2 regions of the Streptosporangium sp. NBC_01639 genome follow, and region 2 is predicted to be linked to the other one. Evidence: riboswitches for the same ligand, from Rfam matches in the RefSeq annotation. Region 2 holds a riboswitch; the other holds the start of a gene.
The links. A riboswitch is a leader RNA that binds a small molecule or an ion and turns the genes downstream of it on or off. The one in region 2 is predicted to bind glycine.

Region 1 (6,883 bases), 2.4 Mb from region 2:
TGTCGATCTTGGCATCGAGGTCGTCGAGGTCCACGTTCCCGTTGTCGTCACAGGCGACCACGGCGACGCGCATGCCCGCCATGACCGCGCTGGCGGCGTTGGTGCCGTGCGCGGAGGACGGGATCAGGCAGACGTTCCGGCCGGACTCGCCGCGTGCCCTGTGGTAGGCGCGGATCGCGAGGAGACCGGCGAACTCGCCCTGGGAACCGGCGTTGGGCTGGATCGACACGGCGTCGTAGCCGGTGACCTCGGCCAGCCAGCCCTCCAGTTCCCCGATCAGCTCAAGGTAGCCGCCGGCCTGGTCCTCCGGGGCATAGGGGTGCAGGCCGGCGAACTCCGGCCAGGTGATCGGCTCCATCTCGGTGGTCGCGTTGAGCTTCATGGTGCAGGAGCCCAGCGGGATCATCGATCGGTCGAGGGCGATGTCCTTGTCCTGCAGCTTGCGCAGGTATCGCAGCATGGCCGTCTCGGACCGGTGGCTGTGGAAGACCGGGTGGGTCAGGTAGTCGCTGACCCGCGCCAGGGAGACGGGCAGCGCGTCGTGGGCGGCCGCGTCCAGGTCGGTCAGCACGGCGCCGCTGACCTCGAAGGCGGCCAGGACCTGCTCCAGGTGGATGAGCTCGGTCCGCTCGTCGCAGGTCACCCCGATGTGGTCGGCGTCGACCAGCCGAAGGTTCACGCCGTTGTCGCGGGCCGCCGCGACGACCTGGGCCGCGCGGCCGGGCACGCGGGCGAGCACGGTGTCGAAGAAGTCGTCGTGCACGACCTCGACACCCCCGTGGCGGAGGCCCGCGGCGAGAACGACGGCATGCCGGTGGATGCGCCGGCCGATCCGGCGCAGTCCCTCGGGGCCGTGGTAGACGGCGTACATGCCCGCGATCACCGCGAGGAGCACCTGCGCGGTGCAGATGTTGCTGGTCGCCTTCTCACGGCGGATGTGCTGCTCGCGGGTCTGCAGCGCGAGCCGGTAGGCGGGGCGCTGGTCGGCGTCCTGGGAGACGCCCACCAGCCGGCCGGGCATCTGCCGCTGCAGGCCGTCGCGGACGGCCATGTAGGCCGCGTGCGGGCCGCCGAAGCCCAGCGGGACACCGAAACGCTGCGAGGAGCCGATCGCGATGTCGGCGCCGAGCTCACCGGGGGCGGCGAGCAGGGTGAGGGCGAGCAGGTCGGCGGCGGCGACCACCTGGGCGCCGCGCGCATGGGCGGCCTCGGCGATGGAGCGGAAGTCCCTGACCCGGCCACTGGCACCCGGGTACTGCACGAGCACGCCGAAGCACTCGGGAAGCTCGGAGGTGAAGTCGCTCTCGACCAGCTCGATGCCGAGCGGCTCGGCCCTGGTGCGCAGCACGGCCTTGGTCTGCGGCAGCGCGTCGGCGTCCACCACGAACACGGCGGACGGGCCGCGGCCGGCGCGCCGGGCCAGGGTCATCGCCTCGGCGGCGGCGGTGGCCTCGTCCAGCAGGGAGGCGCCGGAGACGTCGAGCGCGGTCAGGTCGGAGACGACCGTCTGGAAGTTGATCAGGGCCTCCAGGCGGCCCTGGGAGATCTCCGGCTGGTAGGGCGTGTAGGCGGTGTACCAGCCCGGGTTCTCCAGCAGGTTGCGGCGGATGACGGCCGGGGTGACCGTGTCGTGGTATCCCAGGCCGATCATCGAGGTGAGCACCGTGTTACGGGCGGCCAGGGCGCGCAACTCGGCGATGGCCTCGGTCTCACTGGCCGCCGGGGGCAGCCGCAGCCGGTCCTTGGCCCGGATCGCCTCCGGCACGGTCATCGCGACGAGGTCGGCGGTGGAGGCGAATCCGACCGCCTCCAGCATGCGGGTCTGGTCGGCGTCCGCAGGCCCGATGTGCCGGGTGGCGAACGGCGGGGAGATGAGCTCGCTGAGCGGTGACAGGTCGGTCATGGAAAGCCTTCCGAGGCGGTGGAGACCGGCGCTGGGCGCGGGCGTATGCCGGATCTCCCCCTCTGTCATCTCGACCTGAGAGCTTCACCGTCCCCGCCGGGGAGGTTTGCACCGTCGGTGAGATGCGCCTGGCGGACGCACCTGCTTTCCAGAGTCGCCTCGTCCGTGCGGTACCGGGTGCCTGAGAGATTCCGGGGAGGTTGCTCCTTCGGCGCCCCGATCCTGTCGGGGTCTCTCCCGCACAGCGTCAGCAGCGAGACCAACTTTACCCCGTGCGGCGAGCCCTGCGTCGGCGGGCCAGCTCATCGGCGTGATGATCGCCTGAAGGGCCCTGGTCGGACTCCGCGCGCTCGCCGGGAAGATCCGCGAGGGAGCCCTCCACCTCCTGCCACACCCGGCCGAGCGCGATGCCGAACACGCCCTGTCCCCCCTGGAGCAGGTCGATGACCTCGTCGGGCGAGGTGCACTCGTAGACGCTCACCCCGTCGCTCATCAGCGTGATCTGGGCGAGGTCGTTGACGCCGCGGTCACGGAGGTGCTGTACGGCGATGCGGATCTGCTGGAGGGAGACACCGGTGTCGAGCAGTCGTTTGACGACCTTGAGCACCAGGATGTCGCGAAAGCCGTAGAGCCTCTGGGAACCCGAGCCGTGGGCCGCTCTCACGGTGGGCTCGACCAGGCCGGTGCGCGCCCAGTAGTCCAACTGCCGATAGGTGATGTCGGCCGCCGCGCAGGCGGTGGGGCCCCGATATCCGATGTCGGCCGGCGGTTTCACCGGCTGCCCGTCGAACAGCAGACCCTCTTCACCCGCGCGCTGACGTGCCGACTGGCGCCGTTCCGGGTCATCCTGATCGGCGTTTCTATCCTCGCCGCTGCTGACCGCCACGCGGACCTCCGGCTTTCTCTCATCCCGCGGCCTGATCTGGGGGTTTACGCACGACCACGGGTTTCACTTGCACCGTAGGACTGGGGCCAAGATCAGTCAACGACCCCACCCGGCGCGTCGTGAAGCGTAAATGCACCGAAATTCCTACCCCGCGCGACCGAAGTCCTCAGGCGTGATTGTGTCAAGGAACTCCCTGAACTTCTCCACCTCGTCCTCCTGGTCGTCGGGGATGAGCACCCCGGCCTCCCGGACCACGTCCTCGCTGGCGAAGATTCGGGCGCCCGTGCGGAGTGCCAGGGCGATCGAGTCCGAGGGGCGGGCACTCACCTCGACCCCGTTGGAGAAGACCAGGTCGGCGAAGAAGATCCCGTCACGGAGCGCGACGATGTTGACCGTGTTCAGGCGGACACCGAGACCGTCGAGCACGTCCCGGAACAGGTCATGGGTGAGCGGCCGCGGCGGTGGCTCCTCGGCCTGGGCCATGGCGATCGCCGTCGCCTCCGTCATACCAATCCAGATCGGCAGATAACGCTCCCCTTGTGCCTCCTTCAGCAGGACGATTGGCTGGTTGGAGGGCATCTCAACCCGAACGCCCACGACCTCCATCTGCAACACGGGCTGCTCCGTCTTCGCTGGATTCCGACCGGTTTGTTCAACGTAACACTCGCGAGGTACGAGTGCCTGGTCAGGTTGTCACCGGCCCAGGACCCCGCGCACGCCGGAACGCAGCAGCGAGGCGTGCAATTCCAGCAGGAGACCGGAAATCTCCCGGGCCGTCTCGTCGGCCCGGTCGATGGCACCGGGCCCGCGGCGGCGCAGCAGCGGCGCGACGGCCTGCTCCACGAGCCCGGCCTCGCGCTCGGCCGCGGCCTTGACCGCCCGCAGATGGCGGGCGCGCAGCCCGAAGGCGCTGAGGGCCCCGACGCTGCGGGCAACGGCCAGCGCCTCGGCGTCGTAGTAGCGGGCCACCGCGGCGAGCAGGCCGTAGTCCTCAAGCTCGGCGAGGGTCTCCTCGGTCAGCTCGGCGGCGGCGAGCAGCTCCTCACGGGTGAGACGGACCTCGGCGGGCGCGTCGTCGGGCACGGCGCGCGGGGGCGCCGGCGGGCGCTCCTCGCGGTCGGCCGCCTCGAGACGGTCCTTGATGACACGCAGCGGCAGATAGCGGTCACGCTGCTCGCTGAGGATGTAGCGAAGCCGCTCGACATCGGCGTAGGTGAACTTCCGATAGCCGGAGGGACTGCGCTCCGGCTCGATCAGCCCCTCGCCCTCCAGGAAACGGATCTTGGAGATGCTGACATCGGGGAACTCGCCCTGCAGGAGAGCGAGCACCTCCCCGATGCTCATGTGCGCACGAGCGGCCTGCGTGCTCATCATCCTCCAGCGGCGCCACGGGTGAGGAAGACCAGCCGGAACTTGCCGATCTGGACCTCGTCCCCGCCGTACAGCGGGACTTCTTCGATCCGTTCGCGGTTCACGTAGGTGCCGTTCAGGCTGCCGACGTCGCGGACGGTGAAAACCCCGCCCCCACGCCGGTAGAACTCCACGTGACGGCGCGACACGGTGATGTCGTCGAGGAAGATGTCGCTCTCGGGGTGGCGGCCCACGGTGGTGAGCTCGCTGTCCAGCAGGAAGCGGCTACCGGCGTTGGGACCACGCATGGCCACCAGCAGAGCGGAGCCCGGGGGCAACTGCTCGACGGCTTGCCGCTCGGCGAGAAGCGTCTCTCCGGTCTCCGCCTCGTAGGCCTCGATCCCGGAGAGGGAAATGGTGGACGTGCTGTCTCCGGGTGAGTCGGACTTGGTCAGCGGCGACCCGCATCGGGAGCAGAAACGGGCATCCTCAGGGTTGGCATGACCGCACTGCGTGCAGTAGACGCTCGGCATCGATCGGCTCGGCCTCCTACCGCGAAGACGCGGCAACGGTGCTCAGGGATGCGCGCCTCGCTTCTTCGCTTCTCAAGTATTTTCTCAGACTGCGAATGCCGCAACATACACCGTCGAGAAGCAAAGATCAAGGCAGACGCTCGACCGCGGGTTCGGTCGGAGACAAAGTTACAGCCGGGCGGCGCCTCCGGTCCACGTCGCCGCGCGGAGTTCGTCGCACCTGGCCGCACCGGCCGTGCCCGCGGCCGAACCGCGGCGGGTGGCAGCGGCCCTTCTCCCCCGCCGGCACGTCCGGAGCGCCCTCATGTGGACGCCGCCTCCTCCACCACCCGCGCCCAGTGTTCGAGCAGGCTCTGCGCGGAGTCGACGTCGGTCCCCTCGGCCCACAGATGGGTGACGGCCTCGGCCGGGTCGGGCAGCACCAGCGCCCAGCTCCCGTCCTCGGCCACCACCCTCACCCCGTCGGTGGTGTCGATGCGGTGTCGCTCCGCCGCCTCGATCACCGAGCGCATCACCACCCCCTTCGCCGCCCAGGGGGTGGGGACCGTACGGCGCAGCAGCTTGGCCTCGGGGATCCTGGCGTCGATCTGGCTGAGCGACAGCCGTGTCCTGGCGACCAGGCCGAGCAGGCGCAGGAACACCGCCAGCCCGTCCACCGTGGGACCGAACTCGGGCACGATGAAGCCGCCCCGCCCGTCCGCCGCGAAGATCACGTCCTGGCCGCGGGCGGCGGCGGTGAGCGCGTCGATCGCGGTGGACGTCCACTCGACCTGCACCCCGTGGAACCGGGAGACCTGCTCGGCCACCCGGGTGGTGGTGACCGGCAGCGCCACCCGGCCACCGCACCGCTCGGCCGCGATCAGGTCCAGCACGACCAGCAGGGCGCGCTCCTCGCTGATCAGCTGACCCATCTCGTCGACCAGTGCGACCCGCTCCCCCACCGGGTCGAACCGCACCCCGAAGGCCGCCCTGGAGGAGCTGACGAGCTCCGACAGGCGTTGCAGGTCACGCCGGCGTTCGGCGAGGGTCTCGGTGGGCGAGGCGTCGTCCAGCCGGTTGTTGACGGTGAGCACGTCCACTCCGACCCGACCGAGCAGGCTCGGGAGCACCAGCGAGGAGGTGCCGCCCGCGCAGTCGACCACGACCTTCATGTCCGCGTCGCGCACCCCGGTCATGTCGACGCAGCGCAGCAGTTCGTGGGTGTAGTCCTCGACCGCCCGGGCGGGGAAGCTGAGTTCGGCGATCTCGCCGGGAAAGGCGCGGCGGAACTCCTGCCGGGAGAAGACCCGGTCCAGCTTGCGCTGGGCCGCCTGGGACAGGTCGGCGCCGCGCTCGTCCATGAAGACGATGTCCACGCTCTGCGGGTCTCCCGGGGTGGTGCGCAACGCGATGCCGCCGACGGCGTTCTCCCTGGCGGTGTGGAAGCGGGAGACCGGCAGCGGAGCGGCCTCCAGGTCGAGCACGTTGATCGCGCTGGCGTTCAGGGCGCTGATCACGGCCCGCTTCAACGCCCGCGCGGCGCGGGAGGAGTCACGGGAAGTGATCACCGATGCGCCCTTCTTGAGCGTGGTGGCGTAGGCGCTGGCCAGCCGTACGCACAGCTCGGGGGTGATCTCCACGTTGACCAGACCGGACACCCCCCGGGGGCCGAACAGGTTGCGCTGACCGCGTGACTCCCAGATGACGCTGGTGTTGACCACCGCCCCCGCCTCGATGGTCTTGAACGGGTAGACCTTGACTCCGGAGGAGACGTAGGCCTCGGCCTCGATGATGCACTCGTCGCCGACGACCGCGCTCTCCTCGATCCTGACGCCGGTCATCAGGTCGGTGTTCTTGCCGATGACGCAGCCGCGCAGGTGGGCGCTGGGACCGACGTAGACGTTGTCATGGATCACGGCGCGGTGCAGGAAGGCGCCCTCGCGGACGACGACGTTGCTGCCCAGGACGGTGTACTCGCGCAGTTCGGCCCCGGCTTCGACCTTGGCGTAGTCGCCGATGTAGAGGGGGCCCTTGAGCACCGCGTCGACGTCCACCGAGGCGCCCTCGGCCACCCAGACTCCGGGGGAGACCTCGAAGGCGTCGACGTCCACTCTGACCCGTCCCGACAGCACGTCGGCCTGGGCGCGCAGGTAGCTCTCGTGGGTCCCGACGTCTTCCCAGTAGCCGTCGGCGACGTAGCCGTACAGGGGTGCCCCGCGCGCCAGCAGACGG
Region 2 (6,883 bases):
GGACACCGGAACCCGACCGAGGGACAGCACGAAAGCGGGCCCGGAGGATCACCCTCCGGTGAAAGCGCGCCAAGACAACTCGGCGGGATTCCCGAGACCCTTGCCATGCCTGGTCAGGCGACCTCGGTGGGCAGCGGGGCATCGTCGGCGGCGGGGGTTGCGGCGATGCCTCGGCGCGGCTGGGCCAGTGCGGCAGCGATGGCCACCGTGCCGATCGCGCACACGGCGGCCGTTCCGTACAGCGCGAGGTGCAGGGCGTGGGTGAATCCGGCGGCCAGCACAGCGGGATCGCCGTGGGACAGGTCTCCCGCGGCGACCTTGGCGGCCAGTTCGGCGGAGCCGACGCGGGTGCCGATCAGGCTGACCAGGACCGCGCCGAACACGGCGATGACGATGGCCTCGCTGCCGATGCGCATGGTGTTGAGGAACCCGGTGGCCATTCCGGCGCGCTCGGGTTCGACGAGGCTCATCGCCATTCCGTCACCCACGCCGAACGACAGCCCGGCGCCCAGGCCGATCAGCAGCAGCGGTCCGGCGATGACGGCGGTGGGGGTGGAGGGGCCGATCACGGTGAGCCACGCGTTCCCGGCGGCGAACATCGCCAGCGCCGCCGTGATCAGTGCGCGGGCCGACACGCCCCGGTTGACCAGCCCCCCGGCCAGCGGCGGGGCCAGCAGTACCGGTCCGGTCATCAGCAGCAGCACCGTCCCGGCCCGCTGGGCGGACAAGCCGCCCGCGCCCATCAGATAGGTGGGCAGATAGGTCAGCAGCGTCACGAAGCCGAAGGTCGTCACCACCGGCACCATGCACAGCGCCAGGAACCGGCGGTTCCTCACCAGCGACAGGTCCAGTAGCGGGGCGGCGGAGCGCGACTGCACGACGAGGAAGACCACCAGCAACCCGACCCCGGCGACCAGCAGCGCCAGCACACCAGGGCTCGACCAACCCAGGTCCGGGCCCTGGACCGCACCCAGGACCAGCGCGCCCAGCCCGGCGACGAACACCACCGCACCGGTCACATCCAGCCGGGGGCGCTGCTGGGCGCGCGACTCGGCGACGAATCCGACGCCGGCCAGCGCCACCGCCACCACGACCGCGTGCAGCCCGAAGGTGGCGCGCCAGCCCAGTGTGCTGACCAGCCAGCCCGACAGGGTGGGCCCGGTTGCCAGGCCGAGCCCCGCGGCACTGCCGAGGGCCGCGAAGGCCCGGGTGCGAGCGGCGCCGTCGAAGGTGGTGGCCAGGATCGCGCCGCCGCTGGCGAACACCCCGGCCGCGCCGATGCCCGACAGGGCACGGGCGATGTCCAGCAGGACGATGCCGGGGGCGGCCACTGCGGCCAGCGAGCCGATGGCGAACAGCCCCGCGCCGGCCGCGAAGGTTCGGCGGCGACCCACCAGGTCGGCCATGGACCCGGCGACCAGCATGAACGAGGCGAACGTCAGGTTGTAGGCGTTCATGACCCATTGCAGAGGCGCGCCCGCGGTGTGCAGGTCCGCGCCGATGCCGGGCAACGCGACGGCTGCTCCGGAGATGGACATCGGCACGGTGACGAAGGCCAGCAGCACCACCGCCAGAGTGATCGCCGGACGGGAGCGTCCGGTGGGGGCGGTTGTCACGAGTTCAGACTCCTTCAGGGGAGGTTCGACAGCCACAATCGGCCACCAAGGAGACAGTGCCACTAAGTGGCGTTAGCTGTCAAAGCGCAACAGCCTTCGAGTGGTAACCTCATGGTGTGAGCGATGACCTGCGTGACCTGCCGCTACGCGAACGCAAGAAGCTGCGCACTCGCCGAGCCCTGGCCGAGTCCGCGCTCCGCCTGTTCACCGAACGTGGATACGACGCCACCACGCTGGACGATCTGTGCGATGCCGTGGAGGTGTCCAAGCGCACCTTCTTCCGCAACTACCCCTCCAAGGAGGACGTCGCGCTCGCCGCTGACAGCGACCTGTGGTCGGCCTATCTGGACAGCGTGGTCACCCAGGAACTGAACGGCCCACTGCTGGAGGCCCTCCGCGTGGCACTGGACGCCACCCTGGGTGCCATGGACCTCGACTGGGATCGCCGCTTCCTGGCCACCCGCGCGTTGTCGGAAGCCGTCCCCGCCCTGCAGGCACACAGCCTGGGTTACTGCCAGGACACCACCAGAGCCCTGGTCGAGGCGGTGGGCAACCGTTCCGATACCGACATCGACGAGGTGCGCCTCCACCTGATCGTGGAGATCTTCGTGGCCGCCTGGCGCACGGCTTCCCTGCGCTGGACGGCCCAGGGCGGCCACGGCGGACGCGACGCCTTGACGAAACTGGTCGAGGAGACCTTCGCCGAGATCCCCGCCGCGCTCGCGTCCTCCGCCTAGCGATCATTGGTCGTCAAGGTCCCGCGCAGCTGGCCGAGTCCGGTGTTCGGCGGACCAGGCAACGTGACGTGCCGGACGGCGAAGCGGGCTTCGAGGTCGTCGCGGACGGCGTCGGCGGTCCGGAGCCAGCACGGTGTTCGCCGGCGCCCCCATGCAGCAAGGACGGCGGGCGGGCGCCGGAGGGCCGCCTTTCAGCCGCCGGAACGGGCCTGAGCGCTGACGGCCTGAGCGGCCTCGTCGCCGAGGGCACCGGTCAGGATGGCCTCGAGCAGCCCGGGATAGCGCGTGTCGAGGTCCTCGCGGCGCAGCGTGAGGAGATTCTCCCGGCCGGAGGGGTGCTGCCAGATGACGCCGCTGTCCCGTAGCACCCGCCAATGGTGGGTCATGGTCGACTTCGACGTCACGCCCAGGACGCTCAGGACGCTGCTGCAGTTGTGCTCCCCGCCGGCGTCGAGCACCCGGACGACGGCCAGTCGCAAGGGACTCCCCAGCGCCGACAGGACGTCTTCGATCCGGATCTGATCACGGTCTGGATGGCGGAAGCCCATGCTCCGACTGTACCGCGACCGTCGAACCATCGCGTTTGGGCCGACCTCCTCGACTCACCTCCGACGGTGCCCCTGACGTGCATGAACTCCCTGCTGCGTGGTCCGTTCCAGCCGACCTTCCCCAAGGGGCGGACTTGCCAACAGTCCTACTGTACGCAAATATACGTACGAATTCGATCGGACGGGCCCCACCCCCGTCCGCCCCTGAGCCCCGAGAACCAGACCTGAGAAGGGCGCACTCACATGTCCACTTCATCCACGCTGCAAGGGGAGACCTCGGGCAGCGCCAAGCGGCGGCCGGGCTGGATCCTGGCACTGCTGGCCCTGGCGCAGCTGATCTACTCGCTCGACCTCAACATCGTGTTCGTCGCGCTTCCCGAGATCGGCTCGGACCTGGGCTTCCCGGGCCAGACCCAGCAGTTGGTGGTCAGCGCGTACGTCGTCTTCGCGGGCGGTTTCCTGCTGTTCGGCGGGCGTGCGGCGGATCTGCTGGGCCGCCGCCGGATCTTCGTGCTCGCCCTTGCCCTCTACGCTGCCTCCTCGCTGGCGGGCGGACTGGCGGGCAGCCCCGGCGTCATCATCGCCGCCCGCGCCATCCAGGGCATCGGCGGAGCCCTGCTGCTGCCGGCCACCCTCTCACTGATCAACACCCTTTTCGCCGAGGGCCCCCAGCGCAACCGGGCGCTCGCGGTCTGGGGCGGCGCCGGAGCCAGCGGCCTGACCCTCGGCGCGCTGCTCGGCGGCGTGCTCACCGAGAACTTCGGCTGGCCCGCCGTCTTCTACGTCAACGTCCCCCTCGCCGGGCTCGTCGCGCTGGCCGCCCTGTACGTCGTCCCCCGCGACTCCGCCCAGGGCCCGCGCCGCAAGTTCGACTTCCCGGGTGCGCTCAGCGCCACCGGTGGTGCCACTCTGCTGGTCTTCGCCCTTGTCGAGGGACCCGAACTGGGCTGGGGCAACCCGTTGGTGATCGGCGCCTTCGTGCTGGCCGCGGCGCTGCTGGCGCTCTTCGTGGTCGTCGAGGCTCGCAGCGCCGATCCGCTGATGCCGTTCCGGCTGTTCCGCAACCGCAGCCTGACCGTCGGCATGACGGTCACCTTCATCTATATGGCGACCTTCGGCGTCCTGCCCTACTTCCTCACCGTCCTGATGCAGAGCGTGCACGGCTACAGCGCCCTGCAGACCGGGCTCGCCTTCCTCATCCCCTCCCTCGCCATCGCCACCGGCACCCAGCTCGGCGAGCGCCTCGCCACCCGGATCGGCAACCGCGGCACGCTGCTGATCGGCTTCGTCGTCGGCGTGGTCGGCACGGCCGGGCTCGCCTTCGGCTTCGACGCAGGCGCCGGCTACGGCCTGCTGGTGCCCGGGCTCATCGTCTCCGGGGTGGGACAGGGCATCGTCTGGACCGCCATGTGGATCGCCTCCGCCACCGGCACCGCGGCCCATGAGCAAGGCATCGCCAACGGCGTCGCCTCCACCACCCTCAACATCGGCAACGCCATCGGCTTGGCGATCTTCACGGTGATCGCCGACATCGGTACCGAGGGCAAGACCGGCCAGGCGCTGCGCGCCGCCACCGCAGACGGCGAATTCCTCGTCGTACTGCTGACCGCGGCCGGAATGGTCGCCGGGCTACTCGTCGTCCTCAATCTGCGACCCCGTTCCACCGCCGCGCCACAGGACGAGGAGATCCTCGCGACCCGCTGATCGCCGTCTGCGGCGGCGGTGCCGTTCTCGGTGATCCAGCCGATCGGAGCGGGCCACGGCACGAAGACCCTGGACTGCCATAGGCAGGGCCTCCCGTTGCCCGCGCCATGCCCTGGCATCGATAGCGTGCCGGGACGCGGGCAGGTGGCCCGCGTCCCGGCACCCTGCGAGAAAGAGATCATGTCCCGTCCCGTCATCGGCATCACCTGCTACGTCGAGCCCGCGAAGTTCACCGTCTGGGAGATGACCGCCGCGCTCCTGCCGTACACCTATGTCGACCATGTGGTCCGCGCGGGCGGGCAGCCGGTGATCCTGCCCCCGGCGGGCGACCCCGCCGCGCTGGCCGGACGGCTGGACGGGCTGATCCTGGCCGGCGGCGGAGACGTCGATCCGGCCCGGTACGGCGCGGCCCCGCACGAGCGGACCAGTCATGTCCGGACGTTCCGCGACGACGCGGAGACCGGGCTGGCGCGGGCGGCCCTGGAGCGGGGCATCCCGTTCCTGGGGGTCTGCCGGGGGCTTCAGGTCCTCAACGTCGCCCTCGGCGGCAGCCTGCGCCAGCACCTGCCCGACGTGGTCGGCCACGGCGGGCACGCCCCGGCCCCCGGGCGGTTCGGCCGGATGCCGGTGCGGCCGGTCCCCGGCAGCCGGCTCGCCAAGATCCTCGGTTCCGAGAGCGTGGACGTGGCCCATTACCACCACCAGGCCGCCGACCGGCTGGGGTCGGGCCTGACCGCGACCGCCCACGCCGAGGACGGCACGGTGGAGGCGGTGGAGCTGGCGGACCACCCGTTCGCCGTCGCCGTCCAGTGGCACCCCGAGGCCGACGACGAGAGCCTGCTGTTCGAGGAACTCGTACGGCAGACCCGTCCCTGACCTGTACGGCCGTCCACGGCGCCGAGAAACACATCGCTCCGAGGATTTCGCTCGGCCGGTGCGGACGGTTAGGCTGGTCGCGACACCGATGAATCCCGTGCGGGAGAGCGTCCTGACATCCAGGCCAGGACCCCTGAAGGAGCAAGCCCTCCCCGCAAACCTCTCAAGGCAAAGGACCGTGCGGGTAGGTGCTCTCTGGAAAGCAGGCCCGGTGGCCTCGCCGAAGGTGAAAGTCCGGCAAAAAACGGGCGAAGCTCTCAGGCATCGATGACAGAGGGGGAGGATGCTCTCATCTGTCCCCTGCCTGAGGTGCGAACATGTCCCGACCTACGCCGCTGCGCGGCGTCCACGAGGCCCTCGGTGCGACGCTGACCGACTTCGCGGGCTGGCTGATGCCGCTCCGCTACGGTAGCGAGTCCACCGAGCACAACGCGGTCCGCCAGGCGGCGGGCCTGTTCGACCTGTCCCACATGGGGGAGATCTTCGTGACCGGCCCCCAGGCCGGCGAGGCCCTGGACTACGCCCTGGTCGGCTACATATCCGCCCTGGAGCCTGGCCGCGCCCGCTACACGATGATCGTCGACCCGGCGGGCGGCGTGCTGGACGACCTGATCGTCTACCGCCTGGCCGACGACGAGTTCATGGTCGTCGCCAACGCCTCCAACTACCCCCGGGTCGCCGCCGAGCTCACCGGGCGCGCCACGGCCTTCGACGCCGTGGTGGAGGACCGCTCCGAGCAGTACGCGCTGGTCGCGGTCCAGGGCCCGCACTCCCGCGCCATCCTGGGCGAGCTGACCGACGCCGACCTCGACGGGCTCAAGTACTATGCCGGTCTGCCCGCCGTCGTCGCCGGCCGCGACGCCCTCGTCGCCCGCACCGGGTACACCGGAGAGGACGGCTTCGAGCTGTTCGTCGCGGCCGACGACGCCGAGCCGCTCTGGGCCGCGCTCACCAAGGCCGGCGAGCCGTACGGGCTGCGGCCCGCCGGGCTGTCCGCGCGCGACACCCTCCGGCTGGAAGCGGGTATGCCGCTCTACGGAAACGAACTGTCAGCCGATCTCACCCCGTTCGACGCGGGGCTCGGCCGTGTGGTGAGGTTTGACAAGCCGGGTGACTTCGTCGGCCGGGCCGCCCTGGAACCGCTCAAGGACGTCCCGCCGGCCCGCCGCCTGGTCGGACTGGTCGCGACCGGCCGCAGGGTGCCCCGCCACGGATACCCGGTGGTCGTCGCCGGTGACGGCGCCGTCGCCGGCGTGGTCACCAGCGGAGCGCCCTCGGCGTCACTGGGCAGGCCCATCGCCATGGCCTACGTGGACAACGGCCTGTCCGCCGGTCTGGCGGTGGACATCCGGGGTAATCATGAACCGGTCGACATCGTCGACCTGCCTTTCTACAGGAGGAA

Region 1: another riboswitch for glycine. It lies ahead of gcvP (aminomethyl-transferring glycine dehydrogenase); the one in region 2 lies ahead of gcvT (glycine cleavage system aminomethyltransferase GcvT).

Annotation. Positions count from the first base shown of each region.
Region 1 covers NZ_CP109272.1:326,293-333,175, forward strand. The annotation lists gene gcvP (aminomethyl-transferring glycine dehydrogenase) at 1-1,903, opposite strand, end outside; glycine riboswitch at 2,062-2,153, opposite strand; gene OHA77_RS01570 (MerR family transcriptional regulator) at 2,169-2,789, opposite strand; gene OHA77_RS01575 (bifunctional nuclease family protein) at 2,934-3,404, opposite strand; gene OHA77_RS01580 (MerR family transcriptional regulator) at 3,483-4,133, opposite strand; gene OHA77_RS01585 (FHA domain-containing protein) at 4,160-4,672, opposite strand; gene OHA77_RS01590 (mannose-1-phosphate guanyltransferase) at 4,975-6,883, opposite strand, start outside.
Region 2 covers NZ_CP109272.1:2,716,255-2,723,137, forward strand. The annotation lists gene OHA77_RS12185 (MFS transporter) at 114-1,616, opposite strand; gene OHA77_RS12190 (TetR/AcrR family transcriptional regulator) at 1,733-2,353, shown strand; gene OHA77_RS12195 (ArsR/SmtB family transcription factor) at 2,545-2,901, opposite strand; gene OHA77_RS12200 (MFS transporter) at 3,145-4,605, shown strand; gene OHA77_RS12205 (gamma-glutamyl-gamma-aminobutyrate hydrolase family protein) at 4,786-5,481, shown strand; glycine riboswitch at 5,572-5,670, shown strand; glycine riboswitch at 5,671-5,765, shown strand; gene gcvT (glycine cleavage system aminomethyltransferase GcvT) at 5,799-6,883, shown strand, end outside.